2 regions of the Kitasatospora sp. NPDC056273 genome follow, and region 1 is predicted to be linked to the other one. Evidence: riboswitches for the same ligand, from Rfam matches in the RefSeq annotation. Region 1 holds a riboswitch; the other holds the start of a gene.
What was found. Region 1 has a riboswitch for glycine ahead of gcvT (glycine cleavage system aminomethyltransferase GcvT). Riboswitches for the same ligand answer to the same signal wherever they lie in the genome.
Positions count from the first base shown of each region.

Region 2: it holds a riboswitch for glycine, as region 1 does, so the genes downstream of both, gcvP (aminomethyl-transferring glycine dehydrogenase) here and gcvT (glycine cleavage system aminomethyltransferase GcvT) in region 1, are expected to answer to the same signal.

Region 1 covers NZ_JBHJSJ010000093.1:7,947-16,814, reverse strand. Annotated here, with positions in the region: gene ACFCY1_RS39880 (ABC transporter substrate-binding protein) at 1-717, opposite strand, end outside; gene ACFCY1_RS39875 (ABC transporter permease) at 804-1,790, opposite strand; gene ACFCY1_RS39870 (enhanced serine sensitivity protein SseB C-terminal domain-containing protein) at 2,237-3,160, opposite strand; gene ACFCY1_RS39865 (enhanced serine sensitivity protein SseB C-terminal domain-containing protein) at 3,277-4,080, opposite strand; glycine riboswitch at 4,290-4,391, shown strand; gene gcvT (glycine cleavage system aminomethyltransferase GcvT) at 4,621-5,742, shown strand; gene gcvH (glycine cleavage system protein GcvH) at 5,842-6,222, shown strand; gene glyA (serine hydroxymethyltransferase) at 6,303-7,571, shown strand; gene ACFCY1_RS39845 (L-serine ammonia-lyase) at 7,733-8,868, shown strand, end outside.
Region 2 covers NZ_JBHJSJ010000020.1:8,754-17,621, reverse strand. Annotated here, with positions in the region: gene gcvP (aminomethyl-transferring glycine dehydrogenase) at 1-2,012, opposite strand, end outside; glycine riboswitch at 2,250-2,353, opposite strand; gene ACFCY1_RS19525 (PRC and DUF2382 domain-containing protein) at 2,505-3,779, shown strand; gene ACFCY1_RS19520 (MFS transporter) at 3,996-5,492, shown strand; gene ACFCY1_RS19515 (DNA polymerase IV) at 5,634-7,073, opposite strand; gene ACFCY1_RS19510 (vancomycin high temperature exclusion protein) at 7,146-7,838, opposite strand; gene ACFCY1_RS19505 (MerR family transcriptional regulator) at 7,963-8,607, opposite strand; gene ACFCY1_RS19500 (bifunctional nuclease family protein) at 8,831-8,868, opposite strand, start outside.

The sequences.
Region 1 (8,868 bases):
GACGATCTTCTTCACGTACTCCGAGCCGGTGTCCTTGGCCTGCGGGACCGGCGCGGTCTGCGGGGCGCTGACCAGGTAGTCGAAGTCGGCGAAGGGCTGCTTCAGGTGGAAGACGATCGTGGTGTCGTCGGGCGTCTCGATCGAGTCGAGGCCGCCCTCCTTGTCCTTGTACGGGCCGGCGTACGGCGTGGCGTTGTCCACCAGGTGCTCGCGGAAGTAGACCGGGCCGTTGGAGTTCACGTCCAGCGCGTAGTTCGAGCGCTCGACGGCGTACTTGACGTCCTTCGAGGAGATCGGGGTGCCGTCGTCGTACTTCAGGCCCTTGCGCAGCTTGTACGTCCAGGTCAGGCCGTCCGCGCTGACCTGGCCCATCGACTCGGCGAGGTCGGGGACGAGCTTGTTGCCCTCGTCGCCCGGCGCCGGGTTGAAGGTGGTCAGCGAGCGGGCGTACAGGCGCGAGAAGTTGTAGATGTACGCGTAGTACGTGTTGCCCGGGTCGAGCGAGTCCGGGGTGCCCTTCATCTCGTAGGTGACCGTCCCGCCCTTCTTGTCCGAGGCGTTGACGATGCCCTTGGTGGCGGCGTTGGCGCCGGAGCCGCCTCCGGTGCCGGAGGACGAGGCGGAACCGGTGTCCTTCGACGAGCTGGTGCAACCGGTCACGACCAGGACGGCGGCGGCTGCGGCCGCGGTCAGGGCGACGGTACGGGACCTACGCATGGGTGAGATCAACCCCTTGGGGATGGGAGGCGGTGAAGGAGAGCCTTGACGGCGCATCACATGATGCGTGGTCATGTGCGGCGGGATCAGTTGCTCTTGGGATCGAGGGCGTCGCGAAGACCGTCGCCGAGCAGGTTGAAGGCGAGCACGGTGACGAAGATCGCCAGACCGGGGACCACCATGTACTGGGGGTCCACCTGGTAGTACCGGATCGCGTCCTGGAGCATCCCGCCCCAGGAGGCCTGCGGCGGCTGGATGCCGACGCCGAGGAAGCTCAGCCCCGCCTCGAAGAGGATGTTGGTCGGGATCAGCAGGGTCGAGTAGACCAGGATCGGACCGACCAGGTTGGGCAGCAGCTCCTTGAACAGGATGAACGGGCCGCGGGCGCCGAGGCTGCGGGCCGCGTGGACGAACTCCCGCTCGCGCAGCGAGAGCGTCTGGCCGCGCACGATCCGGCCCATGTAGGGCCAGTTGAAGAAGCCGATCACGAAGATCAGCACCAGCATGTGCAGCGGCAGGCCGTGCAGGCCGAAGGCTCCGCCCTGGAGCGAGGTCGAGATCGCGATGGCGAAGAGCAGCAGCGGGAAGGCCAGGAAGACGTCCATCACCCGGCTGATCACGGTGTCCACCCAGCCGCCGTAGTAGCCGGCCATGATGCCGAGCACGGTGCCGATGGTGTTGGACAGCAGGGTCGCGCCGAAGGCGACCAGCAGGGAGACCCAGGAGCCCTCGATGACGCGGGTGAGCAGGTCACGGCCCTGCAGCGGGTCGATGCCGAGCGGGTGTTCGAGGCTCATGCCGCCCCAGTCGCCGAACGGCAGACCGCCGAGGTCGGCGTCCAGCAGGTCCTGGTGGAGGGCGTCCGGGTCGAGCCCGAACATCGACTCGATCGGCTTGGCCAGCACGGCGAGCATGATCAGCAGGATCACCACGACGCCGCCGGCGACGGCGGCCTTGTCCCGCTTGAAGCGGGTCCAGGCGATCTGGCCGAGGGAGCGGCCCTCGATCTTCTTGGCCGGTCCGGCGGCGGCTGCTGCCTCCGGCTCGTTCCCGGCGGTGGTCACGGATGTCATGGTCAGTTGGTCCCCTCGCCGACGGTGGCCGGCCCACGGGTGCCGGTCGCCGTCTTCGGCGGTGCGGCTGCGGACGTGCGGAGGTGCTTAGGAGGAGCGGGTGTTGACGGCAGTGCGTCGTGCACAGGCACTGCCACCACGCGGGATGGGCGTCGCGTGGACGGGCTTGTCGGCGTGCGCGCTCACCTTTGTGGGGTTCCAGCACGCGCGGTGCGTTGCGCAGAACTCTCTGCCATCCGAACTGGCTTGCGCCAGCCCTGACAACCGACAGATGCCCAACTGTGATCTGCGTGCATGCACCTCCCCGATCTTCGGCATATACCTCTTCACATGGCTGTAACTGCCATGTCAAGATGACCGGGCCGCACATCCGGAAATTCGTCCGGAAAGCATCGAAGCCGACTTGACGGACAATCAAGTCGGCTTCGGAGAATGGGTTTTGGGATTCAGCGCCCGGGGTAGCCGGGCCACGGCCGCTGCGGCTGCTGCTGCCAGCCCTGCGCCGGCGGCTGGGTGCCGTACGCGTAGCCCGGCATCGACTGCCCGGGGTACGGCGGCGGGGGCACCGGCGGGTACGGGCCGGTCGGCGGGCGGCCCGCCTCCCGGTCGAAGAACGGCCGCGCGTTGGCGCGCATCCACAGCGCCACCGGGTCGTACTCGTCCGACATCGCCACCGTGGACACCGCGAGCCCCTCCGGGGCCACCGCGATCGCGCGCTGCATCAGCGCCCGCACCGCCTCCACCGCCGGCGGCGAACTCTCGTAGAGGTCAAGGCCGATGGCCAGGTACGGCTCCCCCACCGCGGGCTGCACCCAGGCCCGGCGCAGTGCCCGGACCGCGCGCACCTCGGCGGCCTGCCGCTCCAGCAGCGCGAAGAACGGCTGGGCGTTCAACTGCGGCTCGCTGAGCTTCAACGGCCCGGCCGGCAGCCGGTCCAGGCCCGCGGCGACCCGCCGGAGGTCCGCCCAGGGCACGCCGACGCCGCCGCCGGGGGCGTGCGGGTTGAGCCACAGGCCCCAGCGGGTGCGGTACAGCGAGGCCGCGATCTCCCGGCCGGAGACGACCTCGTGGGCCCGCGCCCAGCCGGAGGCGGTCAGCTGCTCGGGCGAGGTGACGGCCGGCGCGTAGCCGTGGCCGCTGATCTCCATGTTCCCGTACTGCGCGTCCGGGCTGCCCGGCGTGCCGTGCCACAGCAGCATCCAGACCCGGCCGTCCGCCAGCGCGTGCAGCAGCCGCTCGTACGCGTCGTAGCGCTCCGGCGCGACGTCGCGCAGGGCGCGCTCCAACGCGCCGGGATCAGCTCCCGGGCGCCCGGCCGGTGCCTGGCCCCAGGGCCCCGGCACACCGCCCGCTCCCGTTCCCGCACTCATGCGCCCACCTCGCCGCGCCTCTTTCCCTCAACCCGCCGACCCGTCGGCCGTCTGCACGCACCCTATGGCGCGGCACCGGCCACCGCCACGGCGACGTGCCTCTGATCCGGACCCGCTCACGCCCGCGTGTGGAAAGGCAGTACCCGGGTGAGCAGCCACTCGACCACCGGGTCGTCGGCGAGGTCGAGCAGTACGAGGTGGACGCCCCCGGGCAGCGGCGCGGTTCCCAGCGCTCGCCCGAGTGCCTCGTTCACCGCGGCCGGGTCGGCCGGGGCCGCCGGGTCCAACTGGACGCCCACGAACATCACGGTCGGTTCGCCCTCGATGCTGGCCAGCGCCCTGCGGGCGGTCAACACACCGGGCAGCGCCGACAGTTCGCTCCGGCAGGCGGCCAGGAAGTGCTCCGGGTCCTCGCCCGGCACCGGCTCGCGCAGCGCCACCCGGCCGCCGGTCGGCTCCGCGGCGCCCTCGGCCTGCTCCCAGCGGTCCTCGCGCGGGCCGCGGCGCAGCTCGGCGACCCCCTGCGGCGGCACCGGGAGGCCCACCGGCGCGTCCGGGTTCACCGCGATGCCGAGGCCCAGCGGCAGCCCGCGGGCGAACTCCCACACCGGCGCGATCGCGAAGGCCATCCCCGGCGCCTGCTGGAGGAACACCTCCTGCGAGGAGAACACCGGCACGTACGGGTCGCCGCCCAGCTCGATGGTCGGCAGGTCGAGCGCCTGGCCCTGCGGGTCGGCCCCGGCCGGCAGCGGCACCCACACCTGGCTGCGCGCCAGCACCTCGAACACCCGTGGGGTCGCGCCCGGGTCGCCCAGGGCCGCGGTCAGCACCTGCTCCAGTTCGTTGGCCGGCCAGGAGCCGCCCGCCGGCGCCTCCTCCGGTCCGCCCCACCCCTGCTGCTGCTCCACCGGGTACCCCATGCGCCGCCGATTCCGCCCTCTGCCGTCGGCCGCCCACTGCCGCACCGACGCGCAGCAGTCTAGAGGCGTGCGGGGGGTGCGGTCAGGACTCGTGTTCGGGTCCCGCGCGGTGTGACCGGGTCCCCCCTCCCCTCGTCGTCCGGGACGTGCCATGATGTGCCCGTCCGACGGCATGCGCCGCGGGCCCCCACAACTCCATACCGGCCGCTCGAACCCGCGCGGGAGAGCCCGGAGTGCCGTTCAGGCACAGCCGGCGCCGAAGGAGCAAGTCCTCCCCGGAATCTCTCAGGCACCCCTACCGCACGGGTTAGGCACATCTGGAAAGCGGCGCCCGGCCCTGTCGTGCGCCCACCCACGGTGCAAGCCGTCATGCTGTCCCCCAAGCTGGAAACGGCTGCGGGCGGCGGGGCGGTGAAGCTCTCAGGTTCGACGACAGATGGGGAGACCCACGCCGCCGCATGCCCGCGCGCAGGGTCGGCCCCCAGCGGGTCCGGTCCGGTGCGTGCACCCCTGAGTGCCCCGACCGAGGAGTTCCTGGCCATGTCGTCCCTCCGCCTGACCGCGCTCGACGCGCTGCACCGCGCCCTCGGCGCGACCATGACCGACTTCGCCGGCTGGGACATGCCGCTGCGCTACGGCAGCGAGCGCGAGGAGCACCTCGCCGTCCGCACCAAGGCCGGCCTGTTCGACCTCTCGCACATGGGCGAGATCACCGTCACCGGCCCGCAGGCCGGCGAGATGCTGGACCACGCCCTGGTCGGCTTCGTCTCCGCGCTGGGCGAGCTGCGCGCCCGCTACACCATGATCTGCGCCGAGGACGGCGGCATCCTGGACGACCTGATCGTCTACCGCCTGCGCGAGGACGCCTTCCTGGTCGTCGCCAACGCCTCCAACGCCCAGCTGGTCCTCGACGAGCTGATCGCCCGCGCCAAGGGCTTCGACGCCGTCGTCACCGACGACCGCGACACCTACGCGCTGATCGCCGTCCAGGGCCCGGAGGCCACCGGCATCCTGGCCGACACCACCGACGCCGACCTGCCCGGCCTGAAGTACTACGCGATCCTCCCGGCCTTCGTGGCCGACCGCGAGGTGCTGCTCGCCCGCACCGGCTACACCGGCGAGGACGGCTTCGAGATCTTCTGCCACCCGGCCGACGCCGAGCCGGTCTGGCAGGCGCTGACCGCCGCCGGCGCGGACCGCGGCCTGGTCCCCTGCGGCCTGTCCTGCCGCGACACGCTGCGCCTGGAGGCCGGCATGCCGCTGTACGGGCACGAGCTGTCCACCGACCTGACCCCGTTCGACGCCGGCCTGGGCCGGGTCGTCCGCTTCGACAAGACCACCAACGAGGGCGCCTTCGTCGGCCGCAAGGCCCTGGAGGCGGCCGCCGCCGCGGCCGAGACCAACCCGCCGAAGGTGCTGGTCGGCCTGGTCTCCGACGGCAAGCGGGTGCCGCGCGCCGAGTACACCGTGGTCTCCACCGAGGGCGAGCCGATCGGCCGGATCACCTCCGGCGCGCCGTCCCCGACCCTGGGGCAGCCGATCGCGATGGCCTACGTCGACGCCGCCCACGCCGCCCCCGGCACCACCGTCGCGGTGGACGTGCGCGGCAAGCACGAGCCCGTCAGGGTCGTGGCGCTGCCGTTCTACAAGCGCGCCCGCTGACCCCTCGCACGCCCCCCGTTTTCCCATACGCGCACGTCGCAGCCGTCCGCGCGGCGGCCCGCTTCGTCGTACCCGCTTCCCATCCTGGAGAATGACGCCATGAGCAACCCCCAGCACCTTCAGTACACCAAGGAGCACGAGTGGCTGACGGCCGCCGTGGACGGTGTCTCCACGATCGGTATCACCAAGCACGCCGCGGACGCGCTCGGTGACATCGTCTACGTGCAGCTGCCCGAGGTCGGCGAGACCGTGACCGCCGGCGAGACCTGTGGCGAGCTGGAGTCCACCAAGTCGGTCAGCGACCTGTTCTCCCCGGTGACCGGCGAGGTCACCGAGGTCAACCCGGACGTCCTGGACAACAACGCCCTCGTCAACAGCGACCCCTTCGAAGGCGGCTGGCTGTTCAAGGTGCGCGTCGAGGCCACCGACGAGCTGCTCAGCGCCGACGAGTACGACGCGCTCACCAACCCCCAGGGCTGAGCCCCCGACGGGACGGGCCGCCGCACCGCGGTCCGTCCCGCCCTGGCCCCTTTCCCTCCTCCTCCCGGGAAGACCACACCATGACTGTTCTCAACCAGTCCCTGCACGCCCTCGACCCGGAGATCGCCGCCGCGGTCGACGCCGAGCTGCACCGCCAGCAGACCACCCTGGAGATGATCGCCTCCGAGAACTTCGCCCCGGTGGCGGTCATGGAGGCCCAGGGCTCGGTGCTCACCAACAAGTACGCGGAGGGCTACCCCGGCCGCCGCTACTACGGTGGCTGCGAGCACGTCGACGTGGTCGAGCAGATCGCGATCGACCGCATCAAGGCCCTGTTCGGGGCCGAGCACGCCAACGTCCAGCCGCACTCCGGCGCGCAGGCCAACGCCGCCGCGATGTTCGCGCTGATCCAGCCGGGCGACACCATCCTGGGCCTGAGCCTGGCCCACGGCGGTCACCTGACCCACGGCATGAAGATCAACTTCTCCGGCAAGCTCTACAACGTGGCCGCGTACCACGTGGACGAGAAGACCGGCCAGGTCGACATGGCCGAGGTCGAGCGCCTCGCCAAGGAGCACCAGCCGAAGCTGATCATCGCCGGCTGGTCCGCCTACCCGCGCCAGCTCGACTTCGCCGCGTTCCGCCGGATCGCCGACGAGGTCGGCGCGCTGCTCATGGTGGACATGGCGCACTTCGCCGGCCTGGTGGCCGCCGGGCTGCACCCGAACCCGGTGCCCTACGCGGACGTGGTCACCACCACGACCCACAAGACCCTGGGCGGCCCGCGCGGCGGCGTCATCCTGTCCAAGGCCGAGTTCGCCAAGAAGATCAACTCCGCGGTCTTCCCCGGCCAGCAGGGCGGCCCGCTGGAGCACGTGATCGCCGGCAAGGCGGTCGCCTTCAAGGTCGCGGCCTCCGAGGAGTTCAAGGAGCGCCAGCAGCGCACCCTGGACGGCGCCCGCATCCTCGCCGAGCGCCTGCTCCAGGCCGACGTGGCCGAGGCCGGCGCCAGCGTGCTCTCCGGCGGCACCGACGTCCACCTGGTCCTGGTCGACCTGCGCAACAGCCAGCTCGACGGCCAGCAGGCCGAGGACCGGCTGCACGAGGTCGGCATCACCGTCAACCGCAACGCCATCCCGAACGACCCGCGCCCGCCGATGGTCACCTCGGGCCTGCGCATCGGCACCCCGGCCCTGGCCACCCGCGGCTTCCAGGCCGAGGACTTCCGCGAGGTCGCCGACATCATCGCCGAGGCGCTCAAGCCCGCCTTCGACGAGACCGTCGCCGACGCGCTGAAGGCCCGGGTCTCCGCCCTGGCCGCGAAGTACCCGCTCTACCCGAACCTCTGATCACTCCGGTGATCGTTCGGGCGGGGTGACCGGCCTCACCCCTCCGGCGTACCAGGCACCCCGGGGCACCGCGCACACTGGAAGTGCGCGCGGTGCCCCGTCCCGTGTCGGCCCCTCCCTGCCCGCAAGTCCTTCCACGAGACCAGACAAGGACGTCCCCCGTGGCCATCAGCGTCTTCGACCTCTTCTCCATCGGCATCGGCCCGTCGAGCTCCCACACCGTGGGCCCGATGCGCGCCGCCCGGATGTTCGCCCGCCGACTGCGCACCGAGGACCTGCTGGACCGGGTGACGGGCGTACGGGCCGAGCTGTACGGCTCGCTCGGCGCCACCGGCCACGGCCACGGCACCCCGAAGGCCGTCCTGCTCGGTCTGGAGAACGCCTCGCCCCGCACCGTCGACGTCGACCAGGCCGACAAGGACGTCGAGCGGATCCTCGCCGAGAAGCGGATCAACCTGCTCGGCGAGCACCCGATCGACTTCGACCCCGACACCCAGCTGGTCCTGCACCGCCGCCGCTCGCTGCCGTACCACGCCAACGGGATGACCCTGTGGGCGTACGCGGCGGACGGCTCGACCCTGCTGGAGAAGACCTACTACTCGGTCGGCGGCGGCTTCGTGGTGGACGAGGACGCGATCGGCGCGGACCGGGTCAAGCCCGACGACACCGTGCTGAAGTACCCCTTCCGCACCGGCGACGAGCTGCTGCGGCTCAGCCGGGAGACCGGCCTGTCGATCTCCGGCCTGATGCTGGAGAACGAGAAGGCCTGGCGCAGCGAGGAGGAGATCCGGACCGGTCTGCTGGAGATCTGGTCCGTGATGCAGGAGTGCGTGCGGGCCGGCATGTCCCGCGAGGGCATCCTGCCGGGCGGGCTGAAGGTCCGCCGCCGGGCCGCCTCGGGTGCCCGCGCGCTGCGCGCCGAGGGCATCGGGCCGGCCAACGCGATGGAGTGGGTGACCCTCTACGCGATGGCCGTGAACGAGGAGAACGCCTCCGGCCGCCGGGTCGTCACCGCGCCGACCAACGGCGCCGCCGGGATCATCCCGGCCGTCCTGCACTACTACCTGAACTTCATCCCGGGCGCCGACGACGACGGCATCGTCCGCTTCCTGCTCGCCGCCGGCGCCATCGGCATGCTCTTCAAGGAGAACGCCTCCATCTCCGGCGCCGAGGTCGGCTGCCAGGGCGAGGTCGGCTCCGCCTGCTCGATGGCCGCGGGCGGCCTCGCCGAGGTCCTCGGCGGCACCCCCGAGCAGGTCGAGAACGCCGCCGAGATCGGCATCGAGCACAACCTCGG
Region 2 (8,868 bases), on a different contig from region 1:
GTGATCTGGGTCTCGTACACGCCGTGGGTGGACGGGTAGGTGACCATCAGCACGGCGAGGTTGTCGCGGTGCTGCTCGATCTTCGCCTTCAGGTCCTCGACGTCCACGTCGCCGTCGACCAGGGTCTTCACCACGACCACGCGCATGCCGGCCATCACCGCGGAGGCCGCGTTGGTGCCGTGCGCCGAGGACGGGATCAGGCAGACGTCGCGCTGGGTGTCGCCGTTGGCGTGGTGGTAGGCGCGCACGGCCAGCAGACCGGCCAGCTCGCCCTGCGAGCCCGCGTTCGGCTGGATCGACACGGCGTCGTAGCCGGTCACCTCGACCAGCTGCTGCTCCAGCTGGCGGATCAGGGTCAGGAAGCCCTGGGCCTGGTCGATCGGCGCGAAGGGGTGCAGCTGGCCGAACTCCGGCCAGGTCACCGCCTCCATCTCGGTGGTCGCGTTGAGCTTCATGGTGCAGGAGCCCAGCGGGATCATGCCGCGGTCCAGCGCGTAGTCCCGGTCCGACAGGCGGCGCAGGTAGCGCAGCATGGCGGTCTCCGAGCGGTGGCTGTGGAAGACCGGGTGGGTCAGGTACTCGTCCTCGCGCAGCAGCGCGGCGGGCAGCGCGTCGGCGGCCTCGGCGACCTCGACGGCGGGGACGCCGAACGCGGCCCAGACGCCGGCCAGGTGCTCGCGGGTGGTGGTCTCGTCGGTGGAGACGGAGATCCGGTCCGCGCCGTCCTGGTGGACGTTGATGCCGTTGGCGCGGGCGGCGGCGGCGATCTCCGCGGCGCGGCCCGGGACGACGGCGGTGACGGTGTCGAAGAACTCGCCGTGCAGCAGCTCGACGCCGCCGGCCCGCAGGCCCTCGGCGAGGGCGGCGGCGTAGCGGTGGGTGCGGCGGGCGATGTCGGCCAGGCCGTCGGGGCCGTGGTAGACGGCGTACATCGAGGCCATCACGGCGAGCAGCACCTGGGCGGTGCAGATGTTGCTGGTGGCCTTCTCGCGGCGGATGTGCTGCTCGCGGGTCTGCAGCGCCAGGCGGTAGGCGCGGTTGCCGTCGACGTCGACGGAGACGCCGACCAGGCGGCCGGGCAGCGAGCGGGCGAACTCGGCGCGCACCGACAGGTAGCCGGCGTGCGGGCCGCCGAAGCCCATCGGCACGCCGAAGCGCTGCGAGGTGCCGCAGGCGATGTCGGCGCCCAGCGAGCCCGGGGACTTGAGCAGGGTCAGCGCGAGCAGGTCGGCGGCGACGGCGACGATCGCGCCCAGGCCGTGCGCCTGCTCGATCACCGCGGTGAGGTCGCGGACCACACCGGTGGCGCCCGGGTACTGGAGCAGCACGCCGAAGACGCCGCGCTCGACGATCTCGGCCGGGATGCCCTCGGACAGGTCGGCGACGACGACCTCGACACCGGTCGGCACGGCACGGGTGTTGATCACCGCGACGGTCTGCGGCAGCGTCTCGGCGTCGACCAGGAAGACGCCGCCCTTGACCTTGGTGACGCGGCGGGCCAGCGCCATCGCCTCGGCGGCCGCGGTGCCCTCGTCCAGCAGCGAGGAGCCGGAGGTCGGCAGGCCGGTCAGGTCGGAGACCAGGGTCTGGAAGTTGAGCAGCGCCTCCAGGCGGCCCTGCGAGATCTCCGGCTGGTACGGGGTGTAGGCGGTGTACCAGGCCGGGTTCTCCATGACGTTGCGCAGGATCACCGGCGGGGTGAAGGTGCCGTAGTAGCCCAGGCCGATCATCGGCTGGAGCACCTGGTTGCGGCCGGCCAGCTCGCGCAGCTCGGCGAGGACCTGGGCCTCGGTCCGGCCCGCGGGCAGGTCCAGGGCGGTGATGGAGCGGATCGCCTCGGGCACCGCGGTGGCGGCGAGCTCGTCCAGCGAGCCGTAGCCGACGGACGCCAGCATCTTCTCCTGCGCGGCGGCGTCGGGGCCAATGTGGCGGTTCTCGAAGGGGCTGGCCAGCTCAAGCTCGGTGAGGGTCGAGGCGCCGGTGGGGCGTCCCGCGTTCGGCTGGGCGTTCATGGTGGTCGAGGCCTCCTGGTCACGGACCGGCGGGGGTACGCACGCCGGCCGGCCTCGCCGCTGCGGACAGCGGACGAACCTGGGCGGGCGGACCCGACAGGCCTCCCCCTCTGTCATCGGGACCTGAGAGCTTCACCCGCACGGGGCGCTGTGGGCGCTCCGTCGGCTTGCACCGTCGGTGAGGGTGGTGATCGCCGGCTTCCGCGCCGACGCTCCTGCCCTGCTTTCCAGAGTGACCTACCCCACACGGTACGGATGCCTGAGAGATTCCGGGGAGGAGTTGCTCCTTCGGCGCTCCGACCAGCGGCTTTCGCAGTCGGAGACTCTCCCGAGCGGGCTCTGCGGTCGTCGCCCAGGGTACCAGCGGGAGGCCCCCCGATCACGGGTGCGTCAGGTCGTTCGGGGTCTACGCGCGTCCCCCGGACGGTCCAGCGCGCAGCCCGTCCGGCGCACCCCGCTCGCGTCCGTCCGATTCATGGCTTTTGGTGTGAAGTGGCGGACGGAACGGGTGCTCCGGCCGCCTTCCTGCGGGAGTTCCGCAAGCTCAGCGCACGGGAGGAAAGAGTGCAGACCGACATCGACCCCCGGGACCTCATCGGTCACAAGGCCGTCGACCGCAACGGAGACAAGATCGGCACGGTCGACGAGGTCTACCTGGACGACGCCACCGGCCGGCCCGAGTGGGCCGCGGTCCGGACCGGCATCTTCGGTCGGGACGCCTTCGTCCCGCTGACCACGAGCGAGTTCGCCGGCGACGAGCTCCGGGTGCCGTACGACAAGTCGCTGGTGAAGGAGTCGCCGGACTTCGGCGTCGGCCAGCACCTGTCCCCCGCCCAGGAGCTCCAGCTGTACCGCTACTACGGGCTCGACACCCCGATGGACGGCCGCCCGAGCCACGAGAACGGGAGCCGGCCCAAGCAGGCCGACCTCGACTTCGGCACCACGGCGGCGGCCGCCGCCGCCACGACGACCGCGGCGGCCCCGGCGAAGTCGCTCACCTTCCACACCCCCGAGCGCTCCCCCGATCCCGTTCCCGAGCCCGCCCCGGCCAGAGCCCCCGTCGCCACCGCCCCGCCCACCGCCGCCGTCACCGCCGCGGTCGCCGACAGCACCGGAACCGCCCCGGAGGCCGACATGCGGATGCTCAGCACCCCCGAGGCCACCACCGCCACCCCGGCGGCCGCGCCCGTCGCACCCACCGTGGAGCCGAGGCCGCAGTCGCAGCCCGCCCCCGCGCCCGCGCCTACGCCCGCCCCGGCGGCGACCGTCAGCGCCGCGCACGCCGACGGCGCCCCGTCCGCCCCCAGCGGCCCGGTCGAGATCACCTGCCGCGAGGAGCGGCTGGAGGTCACCACCGAGTGGCACACCCTCGGCACCGCGAAGCTGCGCAAGTACGTGACGACCGAACAGGTCGAGCGCCGCATCCCCGTGGTCCACGAGCGCGTCCGGGTCGAGCGGATGCCGGTCAGCGACGCCGAGCGCGCCACGCTCAGCGAGAAGGACATCGCCGAGGCCGTCGAGGAGGTCACCCTCCGCGAGGAGCGCGCGGTGGTCCGCAAGTACCTCGCGCCCGTCGAGCGGGTCCGCCTGGTCGTCGAGCGCTACACGACGGAGGAGGTGGTCCGGGAGGAGCTCCGCCGCGAGCACGTCGAGGTCCACGACACCACCGCCACCCAGAACACCTCCCCGGCCGGCTCGACGCCACCCCCCGCCTCACCCCCCGCCACCGACTCACCCCGCCCGGCCGCACTGCGCCCGCTCGTCTGAAACCACCCGCGAAGAGGGGCCCCGGACACCGTCCGGGGCCCCTCTCGCACACCCACCGCAGGCACCCTCCCCACACCTGCCACCCCCCACCACGGCCCTTGTCACGTACCCGACCGTTCACCTTTGCCAAAACTTAACCACTCGATATTTGACACTCTGAAGTATCTCCCTGCATGGTTACTTCAGTTCATTCACTATGTACGGGAGGAAGCAACCGTGAGTGAGGCACCACAGCCCACCACCGCGGCCGAGAAGCAGAGCAGCGCCCGGGTCCTGCCGGCCCTCATCCTGGCGATGCTGTCGTTCAGCGTGGTGCAGACCGCGGTCGTCCCGATCCTGCCCTCGCTGGCCAAGGAACTGCACGTCTCCGCGTCCAGCGTCACCTGGCTGATGACCGCCAACCTGCTCTCCGCAGCCGTGCTGACTCCCCTCCTGGGCCGCTTCGGCGACCTCCGGGGCCGCAAGCCGATGCTGCTGATCTCGCTGGCCGGCCTGGTCGCCGGTTCGGCGCTGGCGGTCAGCACCCACTCCTTCACCTGGCTGGTCGTCGCCCGTGTCCTCCAGGGCGCCGGCGGTGGCGTCCTGCCGCTGGCGATCAGCATCGTCCGTGACGAGCTGCCCAAGCAGAAGGTGACCGGCGGCGTCGCCGCCATCAGCGCCTCGATGGGCGTCGGCTCCGGCCTCGGCCTGGTCGCGACCGGTCTCCTGCTGGAGCACTGGAACTACAAGTCGATCTTCTGGATGGGCCTGGTCTTCGGCCTGATCGCGATCGCCCTGGTCGCCTTCCGCGTCCCGACCGACCCGGTGACCGACAAGGAGGGCGGCGCCGACCCGCTGGGTGCCCTCACCCTGGCCGGCTGGCTCTCCGCGCTGCTGGTCGCGGTCAGCCAGGGCAACCACTGGGGCTGGACCTCCAACAAGACGCTCGGCCTGTTCGCCGTCGCCGCCGTGGTCGCCCTGATCTGGGGGATCATCGAGACCAAGGTCGCGCACCCGCTGGTGGACATGAAGATGATGGCCCGTCCGGCCGTCGCCTTCACCAACGTGGCCGGCCTGCTCATCGGCTTCGGCATGTACGGCTCCTTCATGGTCATCAGCAACTTCGCCCAGACCCCGGAGAAGCTGACCCACTACGGCTTCACCGCCAGCGTGCTGCACGCCGGCCTCCTGCTGCTGCCGTCCGCGATCGGCTCGATGGTCGCCGCCCCGGTCGGCGCCCTGCTGATCGCCCGTCGCGGCCCGCGCCTGCCGCTGGTCCTCGGTGGCGTCCTCGGCGCCATCGCGATGGCCTACCTGGCCGTGCGCCACGGGCACGAGGGCGACATCTACACCGCCTCGGCGATCTTCGGTCTCGGCGTCGGCCTCGCCTTCGCCGCGATGCCGGCCTACATCAACGGTGCCGTCCCGGTCGAGCAGAGCGGTATCGCCAACGGCATGAACTCCGTGCTGCGCACGGTCGGTGGCGCGATCGGCACCGCCGTCATGGCCGCCATCCTGACCGGCGACACCATGAAGCTGCCGCCGCAGATCCCGCTGTCGCTGCCCACCCTGGACGCCTACAAGCACGCGTTCTGGACCGCAGCCGTGGTCTGCGTCGTCGCCGGCGTCGTCCCGTTCCTGATCCGCGGCACCAAGTCGGCCGCCACCGCGACGGTCGTCGGCGGCTCGGCCCAGCAGGACTCCAGCCCCGAGCTGGTCAAGACCGACGCCTGACGAGGCGTCCGGCCCCCGCGCTCAGGGACAGGGCGCGGGGCCCGGTCCCCGTACATCGTGAGGGCATCACGAACGCACGGGGTCCGGCACGGTGATCGGCCCCACCCGGTACTCCCCCACCGGGTGGGGCCGCTTCGCGTTTCAGGCTCCTTCCCCCGGCCCGCCGTTCCCCTCCGACACACCGTCCGGCCCCTTGTCCGGTGCCTCGTCCGCACCCGCGTCCCGGCGCAGCGGCAGCGGCCGGGACGGTTCGAGCGCCGGGTCGTCCACCGCGAAGGTCCGTACCCGCCCCGGCCCGTCCCACGGCGTCTCGAACCGTACGGTGACCCTCCCGACGCCGCTGCCCTGCACCCAGCCCGGACCGAACTCCTCGTGCCGGACGTCCTGTCCGGGCACCCACCGCCGCACCACGACGGCCTCCGGCTCCACCTCGGCCTCCTCGGCCTCGGCCGCCGCCTCCGCGTGCTCCGCGGCCTCCTCCCGCAGCGCCTGGGCGAACAGGTCCTCCTGGGTGTAGTCGGCGAGTTGGGCGACGCCCACGCCGAGCAGCCGGACCCCGCCGGTGATCTCCACCTGCTCGGCCAGCCGGCGCGCGGTCGCGGTGATCACCGCCTCGTCGTCGGTGGGCCCGCCGAGCGTCTCCGAGCGGGTCAGCGTCGAGAAGTCGAACCGTCGGACCTTGAGCACCACCGTCCGCCCCGAGCGCCCGGCCGCCCGCAGCCGCCGTACGCACCGGCCGGCCAGGGCCTCCACCTCGCGCAGCACCCGTTCCCGGTCGGCCAGGTCCACCTCGTAGGTGTCCTCCACCGACACGGACTTGGCGTCCTGGTCGGCGATTACCGGCCGCTCGTCCAGCCCTATGGACATCTGGAAGATCCCGGCGCCGTGCGCCCGCCCGACCAGCTGCACCAGCTCCGCCTCCCCCGCCTCCGCGAGGTCGGCCACCGTGCTCAGCCCGGCCCGGCGCAGCACCTGTTCGGTGGCCGGCCCGATCCCGGGCAGCGCCCGCACCGGCATCGGGCCGAGCACGGCCCGCTCCTGCCCGGGCTCGATCATGACCAGTCCGTCCGGCTTGGCCTGCTCGGAGGCGATCTTGGCCATCAGCTTGGACCCGGCCGCCCCGACCGAGCCGGTCAGCCCGGTCGACCGCTGGATGTCCGCCCGCAGGTCCTCCGCGAGCGCGAGGACCAGCCGTTCGCCGGTCTCGTGGTCCGCCTCCAGCAGCGCCGGTCCGTACGGGCCTGCCTCCAGGTCCACGAAGGCCTCGTCCAGGCTGAGCGGCTGCACCAGCGGGGACAGCTGCCGCAGCAGCCCCATCACGATCTCGCTGTTCTGCCGGTAGGCCTCGAACCGCCCCGCCAGGAAGGCCGCGTTGGGGCAGAGCCGGCGCGCCTGCGCCATCGGCATCGCCGAGTGCACCCCGAACCTGCGCGCCTCGTACGAGGCCGTGGAGACCACCCCGCGCCCGCCGAGCCCGCCGACGACCACCGGCTTGCCGCGCAGGCTGGGCTTGGCCGCCTGCTCCACCGCCGCGAAGAAGGCGTCCATGTCGAGGTGGATGATGCTCGGCAGAGATCGCACCCGCCGATCATCGCGTACGGGTCCGACAGTGCGTACGAACCGGGCCGGAGGCCCCGCTCCCGGCCCCCGTCGCTACTGCTTCGCGGCCTCCGCCAGCGCCTTCGGAATGCCGTCCTCCCGGGGCCCGAGGAACACCGGGTCCGGCCGCAGCCAGGCGTTGGCCGCCGCCTTGCCCGCCCCGGCGACCTCCCGCAGCCCGCCGTACAGCCAGGTCGCGTCGTGCAGTTCCGGCACCCCGACCGCGTACGAGCGGATGCCCGCCGCCTCGCACAGCGCCAGCGCCCGGCGGACGTGGAAGTCCTGGCTGACCAGCACCGCGTGGTCCACCCCGAAGATCCGGCGCGCCCGGGTGCAGGAGTCCCAGGTGTCGAAGCCCGCGTAGTCCCGCACCACCCGGTCCTCGGGAACGCCGTTCCGGGTCAGGTAGTCGTACATCGCGTCGGGCTCGGAGTACTCGACCCGCCCGTTGTCCCCGGTCACCAGGATCGCCCGCACCTTCCCCTCCCGGTACAGGTCCACCGCCGCGACCAGCCGGTGCTCCAGGTACGGGGAGGGCTTGCCCTGGTACAGGCCGGCCCCGAAGACCACCGCGACCGGCGCGGCGGGCGCGCTCTCCACGGTGCCCACCCGGTCCCCCGCGGCGAACCACACCCAGGCGCTCGGCGCCAGCGCCAGCGAGCAGAGCACCGTTCCGACCTGGAACACCCTGCGCTGCGTCCGCCGCTGCCGCAGTTGGGCCCCCAGCAGTCCGGCCCTGCGCCGCAGCAGCCCCGATATGCCGGTACCGACTCCCACGTGCCCTCCCTCGATCACATCAACCGGGGAACACGACGGGGCCGCGGGTCCGAACGGTTCCCCGTCCGGGCCCGCGGCCCCGTCGAACGCCTGCTCAGACCGCCCGGTTGCGCCGCTGGGCCAGCTCGTCGGCCGGGTCGTGCCCGACCATCGTCTCGCCGGTGTCGGTGCGCTCGGCGTGCAGCCGCCCGAGGGTGAGCTCCAGCTCCTGCCAGACCGCTCCGACCGCGATGCCGAAGACCCCCTGACCGCCCTTCAGCAGGTCCACCACCTGCTGCGGCGTCGTGCACTCGTACACCGTCGCGCCGTCGCACATCAGCGTCATCCCCGCCAGGTCGGCCTGGTCGGCGGCCTGGAGATGGGCGACCGCCACCCGGATGTTCTGCAGCGAGACACCCGCGTCGAGCAGCCGCTTCACGATCTTCAGCAGCAGGATGTCGCGGAAGCTGTAGAGCCGCTGGCTGGTCGACGGGTACGCGGTGCGGACGCTGGGCTCCAGCAGTCCGGTGCGGGCCCAGTAGTCCAGCTGACGGTAGGTGATGCCGGCCGCCGCGCAGGCCGTCGGGCCCCGGAAGCCGAGCAGGTCGGACGTCGGGGCCAGCCGTTCGATGGCCGGCTGGCCCGCCTGTACGGCCGGGAACCTGCCGACCCGGGGGAAATCCGTGACGGTGCGAGCGGTGCGCGGCATGTGCACGGCGCACCGGCCTCCCACGGCCGCGTCATCGCCGGTGCTGCTCATGCCTGCCTCCGTCCACTTGTGCTGCGGGCAACCCGACTGCGGGCATCGGCCACCCGGACAGCCACTCCTGACGGTAGGCAGTCCCCTATGACCCGTCAACGATCGCCACGCCGGGCCAGACAAACCACATCACTCAGGAGAGTGGTTTTTCGTGCCCCTAGTGTGGGTAGATGGACGGATTTTGGCAAAACGATGGGCCGAAAGGCCGCACGGTCGGGCCCCGCTACTGCGGGCCGCTGCCGCCGAAGTCCTCGGGCGACA